DNA from 2 places in the Fictibacillus sp. EA-CB0309 genome. Region 1 is predicted to be linked to the other one. Evidence: riboswitches for the same ligand, from Rfam matches in the RefSeq annotation. Region 1 holds a riboswitch; the other holds the start of a gene.
The links. A riboswitch is a leader RNA that binds a small molecule or an ion and turns the genes downstream of it on or off. The one in region 1 is predicted to bind S-adenosylmethionine.

Region 1 (6,303 bases):
TATTATAAGTCATTACAGACTAAACGTTAAACTCAATCAAGTTACCGTCAGGATCACTCACAAAAACTTGGTGCCAATCTGTTTTATTAGTTGGCTTATTTACATAAGGAATCTTATGTATATCTAAAGTTTCTAACAGCTTGTCCATATCTGTAACTCTGACCGCAAAGTGACCGTCTCTGCTATCAATCTCAGTAGTGTCTCTTCTAGCCTTCCCTTTAGAATGAACAATTAAGTGAAGCTGCGTGTCGCCAATATCATACCAGACGCCCGGAAAATCAAACGAAGGGCGTTTTTTGTTTTGTTCAAAACCCAATATCGATTCGTAAAAATGCTTGGATTTATTTATATCCGTTACTAACAAAGAGACATGGTGTATTCCAGAATACATATATCTTTCACCTCAACTTCTTTTTTGATGATTTGCCCATAATTTTAACACAACCTAAAATCAATTTTAGTTTTTATTGTATTGAGAAAGCTCAAGGTGGCTATATAAATGTATTTTAATAATATATTTATACTGTCTTCATGTTCCCCTTACAATTGCCTTTTATGATTAAATTAACGAACAAAATAGAAAAGTTAGGGGGATATTCATGACAAAAGTAATTGATTGGCTTTATGAAAAAGAGTGTTCATTTTTCCGCCTCGTTAACGGAAGACTGCACAGGAATTCAATGGACCATTTCTTTCACTTGTGGACGCATCTTGGTGGTGCAACAGCTACCATATCAACGAGTATTCTGTTATCGTTATTTCTCCCTATGCATTTAAAATCTTGGGGCATCGTTTGTATGCTTTCATTGATGATCAGCCACATTCCGGTTGCCATCTCTAAAAAATGTATCCTAGAAAGCGACCCTATTTAAGTCTTCCGGATACGAACATCGGCAACAACCCATTAAAGGATCATTCATTTCCGTCTGGTCACACTACAGCTATTTTTTCGATCGTTACACCTTTGATTTTATTAAATCCGTTCATAGGTATATTTTTATTGATCGCTGCCCTTTTAGTAGCCATTTCTCGCATGTACTTAGGTCTGCATTATCCTTCTGATGTACTTGCGGGAATGGTTTTAGGCATCAGTTCCAGCTTCTTTTCTTTGTTTTTAGTAAAAAGCTTTATCTTACCTTACTTCTTATAAAAGGAGATGAAGAAAATGAAGCTCGCTCTCTTTTCAGATACGTTCTATCCTCAAATTAATGGTGTTGCACGGACTTTAAAAAGATTAACTGATTACTTGGTAAAAAATGATGTTGAATATAAAGTCATCATGCCCTCATTAGATGAGATCCCCAAAATGGAATGTGATCACTATTATGCAATGAAAAGCCTGCCACTCTTTCTATACCCCGAGTGCAGGCTTGCCATTCCCCAATTGCGTGCGCTGAATAGTGAACTAAATAAATTTAACCCTGACCTCCTTCATGTTGCTACTCCTTTTAATATCGGTCTATTCGGAATGCGTTACGGCAAGAAAGAAAACATTCCCATGGCCGCCTCTTATCACACACATTTTGACCGCTACCTTGCATGCTATCATCTTGAATTTCTATCACCCTTACTTTGGCGTTACCTTCAATGGTTTCATAGACCTTTTGAAAAAATCTTTGTTCCAAGTAAAGAAACGAGGCAAATTCTGTACAGTAAAAGTTTTACAAATGTTGAAATATGGTCAAGAGGAGTTGACTGTGACATGTTCACACCTCATAATCATGACTCTCTCGTTCGAGAAAAATATAACATCTCAGAGAAATATATCTTTTTGTATGTCGGCAGGCTGGCACCTGAAAAAGATTTAGAGATTCTATATGAAATGATAAGTAAATTACCTCAATCATTAAGAGAAAATGTTCACTGGCTCATTGTTGGCGACGGCCCAAGCAGATACATGGTAGATCAATGGGAAAAGAAATATTCTAATGTAACTTGTTCAGGTTATCTATCTGGAGAAGAGCTTGCACGTGTATATTCTGCAGCAGACCTTTTTGTATTTCCTTCTTCAACAGAAACATTCGGCAATGTAGTTCTTGAAGCAGCGGCATCTGGATTGCCTGCAATCGTATCCGATCGTGGCGGGGTAAAAGAAATCGTTCAAGATGGCCTTACAGGTAGAATTTGCGAGGCTGGAAGTGCAGAATCGTTTATTCAAAATGCAGTATCCTTGTTGGATGACCCCATGCTCTTACAATCTATGAAATTAAAAGCAAGGCATTATGCGTTAACTCAATCTTGGTCAGCCATTTTTGGAAACCTTTTGATGCATTATGAGGAAGTTGCATACAAGAAGAACAAAAGCAAAACCATTATTGCATAAAAACGGCATGTTGAAGAAAAAGAATGTGGTTGGGGGAGTTTTGGTCTTATTACTGAGATCCAGAGATATTTTAAATAATTGAAGGCTTTTTAGAAGAGGATTGACTCATTTTCACGGAGTAAATCCTTTTTTGTTTGTTATAAAATAGTTGTAATCCTGAAATGAACACCTGTAACATCCATGTTTTTTAAGGAACAAATTCCATTTTTTAATGATTTCAATTAAGGAAGGACCAATTAATTTCACATTAAATTAAATATATTCACGATAATTTTAGTAATTTCACATTCGTGATGCTTCACCTAATTTAAAAAGAAACAGACTCCCAAGAGGAAGTCTGTTTTTACATACCATTAAATATTAGCTTGTTTCTTAAGCTCTTCTGCTTTATCTGTTTTCTCCCAAGGAAGCTCAACATCTGTACGGCCAAAATGACCATATGCAGCAGTTTGCTTGTAGATCGGACGGCGAAGATCAAGCATCTTGATGATTCCAGCCGGACGAAGATCGAAGTTGTTGCGAACTAGTTCTACAAGAACTTCTTCAGAAACTTTACCTGTTTCAAATGTGTTTACAGCGATTGATACTGGTTGAGCAACACCGATTGCATACGCAAGCTGAACTTCAACTTTGTCAGCAAGACCAGATGCAACGATGTTCTTCGCAACATAACGAGCAGCGTATGCAGCAGAACGGTCAACTTTTGTAGCATCCTTACCAGAGAATGCACCGCCACCGTGACGAGCATATCCACCGTAAGTATCAACGATGATCTTACGTCCCGTAAGACCAGCGTCACCTTGAGGTCCACCGATTACGAAACGGCCTGTTGGGTTGATGAAGTATTTTGTGTTCTCATCGATTAACTCAGCAGGAACAACTGGCTTGATTACTTTTTCTTTAACGTCTCTTTGAATTTCTTCAAGCGTGTTTTCCGGGTGATGCTGAGTAGAGATTACGATTGTATCGATACGAACTGGTTTGTCGTTCTCATCATATTCAACTGTAACTTGAGTTTTTCCATCTGGACGCAAGTAAGGAATCTCTTCAGTCTTACGAACTTCCGTAAGGCGACGAGATAATTTATGAGCGAGTGAGATTGGAAGAGGCATAAGCTCTTCTGTTTCGTTACAAGCAAATCCGAACATAAGACCTTGGTCCCCTGCACCGATTGCTTCGATCTCAGCATCTGTCATAGAACCTTCTCTTGCTTCAAGAGCTTGGTCAACACCCATTGCGATATCGGCAGATTGCTCATCGATAGAAGTTAATACTGCACACGTTTCAGAATCGAAACCATATTTCGCACGGTCATAACCGATTTCTTTAATTGTCTCACGTACAACTTTTGGGATGTCTACATAAGTAGAAGTTGTGATCTCACCTGCAACAAGTACTAGACCTGTTGTTACAGATGTTTCACATGCTACACGAGCATTGGCATCATTAGCTAAAATTTCATCTAGAATCGCATCTGAGATCTGGTCACAGATTTTATCTGGATGTCCTTCTGTAACGGATTCAGATGTAAATAAACGACGACTAACTTTTTTGGACAAGTTAATATCCTCCCTTTAACTGCTTTCAGTATGATACGGTACTTTATTCTTATCTATTTTGCACAGTTTATGTTCTTAACCTGAAAAAGGCATAAAAAAGCCCTTCCCTGTTTCACATACATTCACGAGGGAAAAGGTTTATAAATCCAAATGCCTTCAACCTCTTATTGTCCAAGGTTATTTTCACCTTGCAGGTTAGCACCTTTTCATTTCGAGTGGATCGTCATTCACCACTTTCATGTCGGTTGCTGGGTTTCATAGGGCCTGTCCCTCCACCTACTCAGAATAAGAGTAGCCGTTCTCGGAATATGATAGCGCAACGGTACACCTATGTCAATAGAAAACACTAGGAATATCAATAAGTTTATGACGTTGAGACGTTATTATTGAAAGCGTTTTTAATATGACGGATAATACTCATGAATTATGATCTTTTTTTGTGAAGTACGAACTTTTTTGATGCACTTTCATAAAATAGTATACATTATTTAATTTAATGTGTTATACTAATTTTCGAATATATCACTCTAGGATAAAGGATGGTACTGTCTGATATGAATACTTTGGAATTTACGACAACCTTAAATGAACTTGTGACCCGTGAAACAACTCACCAGAACTTACCTGTTCCGGTTTTAGTAGAAAAATCTCTTAAGCGTAAAGAAGGCATCCTGACATCCACAGGAGCTCTTCAAGCTACTACGGGAAATACACAGGCCGTTCCCCTGAGGATAAATTTATCGTTGAAGACGCCTCCGTTAAAGAATCAATTGACTGGGGAAAGGTAAATAAACCTTTTTCACCTGAAAACTTTGATAAATTATACAAAAAAGTGCTTCAATACTTAGGCAGCAAAGAAGAATTATTCCTATTTAAAGGATTTGCTGGTGCAGACCGCGAGTATCGCCTTCCAATTCAAGTTATTAACGAGTACGCTTGGCATAACTTGTTTGCTCATCAAATGTTTGTACGCCCGAACCAAGATGAGCTAGCTGCTCACGAATCACAGTTCACGGTTGTTTCAGCACCTGGATTCCAAGCAAATCCAGCAGAAGATGGAACAAACTCTGAAACATTTATCATCATATCCTTTGAAAGACGCATCGTACTTATCGGTGGAACAGAATATGCTGGTGAAATTAAAAAATCCGTATTCTCTGTTATGAACTATATGCTTCCTGAAAAAGGGATTCTTTCCATGCATTGTTCAGCAAACGTTGGCAACGAAGGGGACGTTGCACTTTTCTTCGGTCTTTCTGGAACTGGAAAAACTACACTTTCCGCTGATCCAAACCGCCGTTTGATCGGGGATGATGAGCACGGCTGGGCTAACACTGGAGTCTTCAATATAGAAGGCGGATGTTACGCAAAAACAATCGATCTATCTAAAGAAAAAGAACCGCAAATCTGGAACGCGATCCGTTTTGGAAGCGTACTAGAAAACGTAATGATCGATCCAGATTCAAGAGTAGCTGATTACAAGGACTCCACATTAACAGAAAATACACGAGCAGCCTATCCAGTAGATGCTATTCCAAATATCATTCAACCAAGTGTTGCAGGTCATCCGAACACGATCATCTTCTTAACGGCTGATGCATTCGGAGTATTGCCTCCAATCAGCAAACTAACTAAGGAACAAGCGATGTACCATTTCTTGTCTGGATACACAAGTAAACTTGCTGGAACTGAAAGAGGTGTAACATCACCACAAGCAACGTTCTCAACTTGCTTTGGAGCACCTTTCCTTCCATTACCGGCTACAGTTTACGCTGAAATGCTTGGAAAGAAAATCGATCAGCACAATGTGCAAGTATACCTTGTTAACACAGGCTGGTCAGGCGGAGAGTACGGTGTTGGAAGCCGTATGAACTTAGGACACACACGTGCAATGGTGCAGGCAGCATTAGAAGGTGAGCTAACTTCTGTTGAAACCGTTGTAGATCCGATCTTTGGGCTTCATATTCCAACACATTGCCCTGGTGTGCCTGACCAAGTTCTTCAACCAAAGAAAACATGGGATGACCAAGATCAATATGATGTGAAAGCAAAAGAACTTGCTGCTAAATTTAAAGCGAACTTCGAAAAGTTCAATTCCGTTTCATCTGAGATTTCACAAGCTGGACCATTAGTATAACGACATGAATCATCAACCTCCCATTCTTGTAATGGGAGGTTTTTTGTATTTGTCGAATAAATTGTATTGCAAACTGACACCGTTGTCACTTAATATAATGACATGAATGTCAATTTAATTATAGGGGCTGATGAATTGGAACAATCTTCAGAAAAACTGCTTCAAAACAAACCGTATCGTTTTTTAATCTCTGCTCAGCTAATTTCAAACCTTGGTGACTGGCTCTCTATGTTAGCCGTCTTTACTCTTGTAGGGCTAAAGTGGAATGCAACACCATTTGAAAT
Region 2 (6,303 bases), 1.0 Mb from region 1:
TAATTTGTCTTATTTCTTCATCCATTCGGGTTTGCCGAATCCTTTGAACTCTTTATCGATCACTTCTTCAAACTCTTTTGATTCCACCACTTCTTTAATATCTTTTGCAAAAGTGGATTCTACGTCTTTTGTATTCACAACAATGCGGTTACGATACGTATCCGGCATCTTCTCTAATTGAATGGCATCTAGTAAGTCCATTTTTGCAGCAAGAGCAAAGTTACCTGGTACCGCTGCAACATCCGCACTCTGTACAGCACGTGGAAGCTGCGCCGCTTCTAATGGTTTGAATACTAAGTTCTTCGGATTGTCTTGAACATCTTTTTCAGATGCAGTCAGTTGGTTTACTCCTTCTTTGATCGTGATCAGCTTCGCGTCTTCAAGCATGATTAAGGTACGCGCCAAGTTAACTGGATCGTTCGGAATGGCTAACGTACTGCCTTCTTTAATGTCCTCGATCGATTTGAATTTGTCAGAGTATAAACCCATAGGTGCTGTTGGGACAATAATCACTTCTGAAAGCTTTAAGTTCTTTTCTTTAGCGAAGTTTTCCATATAAATTTTGTGCTGAAAAAGGTTGGCGTCCAGATCACCTTTAGAGAGTGCCATGTTCGGCTGAATGTAATCACTGAATTCGATGACCTTAACTTTATACCCCTTTTTCTCGAGGGAAGGCTTGATTGCCTTATTGACCATATCTGTATACGGACCCGCTGTTGCTCCAAGCGTTACTTCCTTGTCTTTAGATGCATCTGATGAAGAAGAGCATCCAGCTAAAGCAAAAGCTAGCAGTGCTGTTAATAGTGTAAGTATGATTTTTTTCATGTTGATCCCCTTTTTCGTTTTGGTATTTACTTGGTGCTTTTGAAAGTAGTTGATTTCCGTTTCAGATGCTCGCTTTCCGCGGGGCAGGCGGTGAGCCACATTCGTACGTTTCACTTTTAAGTGTCTCACCTGCCCGCCTGTCCCGCAGGAGTCTCGCATCTTCCACTTCAATCAACTTATCAATGAAGAATTTAAAAACAGAACTAAAAACAGCATACAATTCTGAGTGTCTCTCAGCCCTATCTTTTATTTACAGCTTTGGCCACACCGTCTCCGATGACTTGCATCAGCTGAACGATCACAATCAATAAGACGACGGTTGTAATCATGATCGTGTTGTCATATCGATAGTACCCAAAGCGAATCGCAAAGTCTCCGATCCCTCCACCGCCGACAATACCTGCCATTGCTGAATAGCCTAATAAGCTGATCGCGGTTACTGTTATGGCTTGAACAATGCCTGGTTTTGCTTCAGGAAGAAGTACTTCCCGAATGATCATCCATGGTGTTGCTCCGACAGCAACGGCGGCTTCTATTACACCTTTATCGATTTCTCGTAAAGAAGTCTCTACGAGTCGGGCAAAGAACGGAATCGCTGCAACAGACAAAGAAACGGATGCTGCAGTAGGTCCAATCGTTGTCCCTGTGATGAGCTGTGTTAGCGGTAACAGAGCAACTAGCAGAATGATGAACGGTACTGAGCGAATCAAGTTGACTACTATCCCTGCCGTTTGTTTTACTAACGCATTTTCAAACAGCAAGCCCTTATCCGTAACGAAAAGGATGATTCCGAGTGGGAGTCCAACGACCAAAGAAACGCCTAATGATATGGCAACCATGTATAACGTTTCAAAAAATGCTTTATTTAAATCTGGCAGAATGTTAACTATCGAATCAAGCAACGTTCTTCACCACCTCAAGATTTTCTATACGACTTTCAATATACGCAATCGCTCGTTTTACTTCTGTTTCATCACCAATCAGTTCCATAATAAAGATTCCGAGGGGTGTTTCTTGGATATATTCAATCTTTCCGTGAAGGATATTTCCTTTTACCTTAAAGTTTTGGAAGAGCTCAGAAACAACGGCTTCTTCTGCGATCGCTCCCTTAAATTGAATCTTAATCACGGTCCCTTTTCTATTTTTCAGCAATGGCTCAGGTAGATCCATTTGTATAACGGAACTGATAAATGTTTTCGTTAATGCTTTTTCAGGGTTTGCAAAGATGTTATACACATCACCCGACTCGATAATCTCGCCATCCTGCATGACAGCCATACGGTGACAAATCTCTTTTACGACTTCCATCTCATGCGTGATGAGTACAATCGTAATGCCTAACTTTTTATTGATCGATTTTAAGAGCGATAGGATGGATTTTGTAGTATTTGGATCAAGTGCTGATGTAGCTTCGTCACAAAGCAATACCTTCGGGTCATTCGCCAAAGCTCTTGCAATACCAACTCGCTGCTTCTGTCCGCCGCTTAACTGAGATGGATATTGACCTTTTTGATTTTCTAATCCAACCATTTTCAACAGCTCTAGCGTTTTACGATTGATCTCATCCCTCGTTTTTCCTGCTGCTTTTAAAGCAAACGCGATATTTTCAAACACAGTTTTTGCACTGATCAGATAAAAGTGCTGAAAAATCATGCCGATCTTAAGCCGCTCTTCTCGCAGCTCCTTTTTCCCTAACGTTGTAATCGATACTCCGTCGATGAGTATGTCACCTGATGTTGGTTTTTCCAATAGATTGAGACAGCGAAGGAGCGAACTTTTCCCGGCACCGCTATAGCCGACAATGCCAAAGATCTCCCCTTTGTCTATGGATAGTGACACGTTTTTTACTCCAACAATTTCTTTTCCTTTTGCTTTATATATTTTGGTTACATCTCTAACCTCGATCATCTGTCTTCCTCCTCAACATATAAAAAAGCCCTCTTCATTCCATGGAAGAGGGCGAATAAGCAAACATCGACTTATCTTCCAGAATGAACATATCATCCTGCAGGAAGTGGCACCGTTCCAAAATGGAGGTTGCCGGACGTCATAGGGCCTGATCCCTCGGTCTCTCTTAATAAGCATTACATATTGAATTAAGTATAGTTGTCATCATACTCCCTGTCTAAAAGTTCTGTCAATACTAAATTTTATCACTTTGAAGTGTTAGCGCTTACAATGCTGTGGTGGAAAGGGAACGTTTTTTTGGCTATTGTTGCTTTTGAAAGTAGTTAATCTCCGCTCCAGGTGCTCGCTTTCCGCGGGGCAGGCGGTGAGCCACATTCGTAACGTTTCACTTTTAAGTGTCTCACCTGCCCTCCTGTCCTAGCCGTAGTCTCGCACCTTGCACTCCAATCAACTGTCAAAGAAGAAAATAAAAATGAGTTTGAAAGCATCCACCTTTTAGAATAGAGCATTTGTAAATGACGGAATTGAGTCTTTTTAGAGATTATTGAGTCTAAATTGATGGAATTGAGTCTTTTGCCAAATTCGACACTCGTTCATCAAAAAACACAACAAAAAAACCACCTGATGCGAGATCAAGTGGTTTGAATATGTATATGGAGGAGGTAGAGGGATTCGAACCCCCGCGGGTCGTTAAACCCCTGTCGGTTTTCAAGACCGATCCCTTCAGCCGGACTTGGGTATACCTCCGTGTGACTGACAAGAACTATATTAACATGGAGACAAATATAGTGTCAACGCTTTTTGAGAAAAAAGTTCAAAAAAAGAGAGGGAATTTCCCTCTCGTTATTTTACTTAATGACTTCCTTATTACCCATGTATGGTCGAAGCACTTCTGGAATCACAACCGTGCCGTCTTCTTGCTGGTAGTTTTCTAAGATTGCAGCGACTGTACGTCCGATCGCTAACCCAGATCCGTTAAGCGTGTGAACGAATTCTGGCTTCCCTTTCGCATCGCGGCGGAAACGAATTTGTGCACGGCGCGCTTGGAAGTCTTCAAAGTTAGAGCAAGAAGAAATCTCGCGGTACTCGCTGTAGCTTGGCAGGTATACTTCAATATCGTACTTTTTAGCAGCTGTGAATCCTAAGTCAGCTGTACACATGCTAAGTACACGGTACGGCAGGTTTAGAAGCTGTAGTACTTTTTCAGCATGTCCTGTAAGCTTTTCAAGCTCGTCATAAGAATCTTCTGGTTTAACGAAGCGAACAAGCTCTACTTTATTGAACTGATGCTGGCGGATTAAGCCGCGTGTGTCGCGTCCTGCAGAACCTGCTTCAGAACGGAAACATGCGCTGTATGCTGCATATGTGATCGGCAGTTCATCAGATGTTAAAATCTCTTCACGGTGCATGTTCGTGACAGGAACTTCAGAAGTCGGGATTAAGAAATAATCTTCTTCGCGGATCTTAAACGCGTCTTCTTCAAACTTTGGCAGCTGTCCTGTACCTGTCATGCTTTGACGATTTACCATGTATGGTGGCAGCACTTCTGTATAACCGTGTTCGTCTTCATGAAGGTCCATCATGAAGTTGATTAACGCTCGCTCTAATCGTGCTCCAAGACCTTTATAGAAAGCGAAACGGCTTCCTGTAACCTTCGCTCCACGTTCAAAATCAACGATGTTCAAGTCAGTAGCGATATCCCAATGCGCTTTTGCTTCAAAAGCAAATTCCGGTACTTCACCCCAGTGACGAACAGGAATGTTATCATCCTCTGTCTCACCAACAGGAACACTTTCATGCGGTATGTTAGGCAGCGTCAGCATGATAGCGTGAAGGTCTTCTTCTACTTTACGAAGTTCATCGTCCATCGTTTTAATCTTATCGCCTACTTCACGCATCTCTGTGATCAGGTGATCCGCGTCTTTTTCTCACGCTTAAATTCTGCTACTTGCTTAGAAACTTCATTACGCTTAGATTTAAGAGCTTCCGTCTCACCGATCAACTCACGTCGACGCTGATCTAACGCCTCGAACTGATCCAATCCAGATAGATCTTCACCTCGAGCAGATAATTTTTCTTTTACTTCTTCAAAATTGGCACGAACAAATTTCAAATCTAACATTTGTATTTCCTCCTTTGGTTAATAAAAATCAAAAAACTCCCGCCCGCTATTTCTAATGTGAATTAGAAATAGGGACGAGAGTTAACCCGCGTTGCCACCCTAGTTGCAATAGATACATCTATTGCCGGCTCATTTACATGTAACGGTTCTTCACCGGAAAAGCTTACTTCATTTCGGCTTCTCACTCGAGGATGGATTCACAAAACGCTTTGATCGGTTTTCACCAGCCACCGACTCTCTAGACAAAGTCATTTTCGCTACTAGTTCCTGTCATTGATTTTTTATGATGATTTTATAGTAATGTACAGCATTTTTATATTTTATGCAACTACTTCTTTAGCGGATTGTACCATTTTTACAAAATATTGATGTAAACGGTAGTCGTCCGTCAGTTCCGGATGAAACGCTGCACATAGGAAATGCCCTTGTTTAGCTGCTACTATTCTGTCGTTGTGTTTAGAAAGAATCTCAACTTCAGGACCGACTTCAACGATAAATGGCGCACGGATGAATACACCCGTAAAATCTTCTCCAACACCATGGATCATCAGATCAGCCTCAAAACTGTCCACCTGACGCCCGAACGCATTGCGCTCAACCGTCATATCGATCAATTCAAGATGTGCTGTGTCTTGTCCTTGAATGCGTTTAGCCATCAAGATCAGCCCTGCACATGTACCGAACACAGGTTTATTTTGTGCAAACTCTTTTAAAGGTTCAAGAAAGTTATATTTATCGATTAAACGTCTCATCGCTGTGCTCTCGCCGCCTGGGATAACCAAGCCATCAAGGCTGCTGAGCTCTTCTACACGTTTTACCGCAACGGCCTCTGCACCGCTTGCTTCAATCGCTGCCACATGCTCTCGTACTGCACCTTGTAAGGCTAATACTCCGATCTTTAGCATGGAATTACCAGCCTCGCTCCTGCATGCGCTCACCTTGAGCTAATGTAGAGATGTCGATACCTTTCATAGCCGTTCCTAGACCTTTAGAGAGTTCAGCGATTAGTTTGTAGTCTTGGTAGTGTGTTGTCGCTTCAACGATCGCACGAGCAAACTTTTCTGGATTCTCAGACTTGAAGATTCCTGATCCTACGAATACGCCGTCAGCGCCAAGTTCCATCATAAGCGCTGCATCTGCAGGTGTTGCAATTCCGCCTGCTGCAAAGTTAACGACAGGCAGCTTGCCCGCTTTTTTAATTTGAAGAAGAACTTCGAATGGTGCACCTAAGTTCTTAGCTTCTGTCATCAACTCATCTTCGCTCATAGCAACTACTTTGCGAATCTGACCTTGGATCATTCTCATGTGGCGAACAGCCTCAACGATGTTACCCGTTCCAGGCTCACCTTTTGTACGAAGCATGGATGCACCTTCAGCGATACGGCGTGATGCCTCTCCAAGATCACGAGCACCGCATACGAATGGAACGGTGTAATCGCTCTTCAATA

Region 2: another riboswitch for S-adenosylmethionine. It lies ahead of ACEWFH_RS01705 (methionine ABC transporter ATP-binding protein); the one in region 1 lies ahead of metK (methionine adenosyltransferase).

What each region holds. Positions count from the first base shown of each region.
Region 1 is NZ_CP169271.1:1,273,583-1,279,885, reverse strand. Features, by position in the region: gene ACEWFH_RS07100 (gamma carbonic anhydrase) at 1-30, shown strand, start outside; gene ACEWFH_RS07095 (VOC family protein) at 20-391, opposite strand; gene ACEWFH_RS07090 (hypothetical protein) at 600-872, shown strand; gene ACEWFH_RS07085 (phosphatase PAP2 family protein) at 845-1,150, shown strand; gene ACEWFH_RS07080 (glycosyltransferase family 4 protein) at 1,166-2,323, shown strand; gene metK (methionine adenosyltransferase) at 2,677-3,882, opposite strand; SAM riboswitch class I at 4,044-4,174, opposite strand; partial or broken gene pckA (phosphoenolpyruvate carboxykinase (ATP)) at 4,437-6,019, shown strand; gene ACEWFH_RS07065 (MFS transporter) at 6,155-6,303, shown strand, end outside.
Region 2 is NZ_CP169271.1:265,971-272,273, forward strand. Features, by position in the region: gene ACEWFH_RS01695 (MetQ/NlpA family ABC transporter substrate-binding protein) at 10-825, opposite strand; gene ACEWFH_RS01700 (methionine ABC transporter permease) at 1,065-1,727, opposite strand; gene ACEWFH_RS01705 (methionine ABC transporter ATP-binding protein) at 1,720-2,733, opposite strand; SAM riboswitch class I at 2,802-2,909, opposite strand; tRNA gene ACEWFH_RS01710 (tRNA-Ser) at 3,388-3,480, opposite strand; partial or broken gene serS (serine--tRNA ligase) at 3,582-4,855, opposite strand; T-box leader at 4,923-5,138, opposite strand; gene pdxT (pyridoxal 5'-phosphate synthase glutaminase subunit PdxT) at 5,176-5,760, opposite strand; gene pdxS (pyridoxal 5'-phosphate synthase lyase subunit PdxS) at 5,765-6,303, opposite strand, start outside.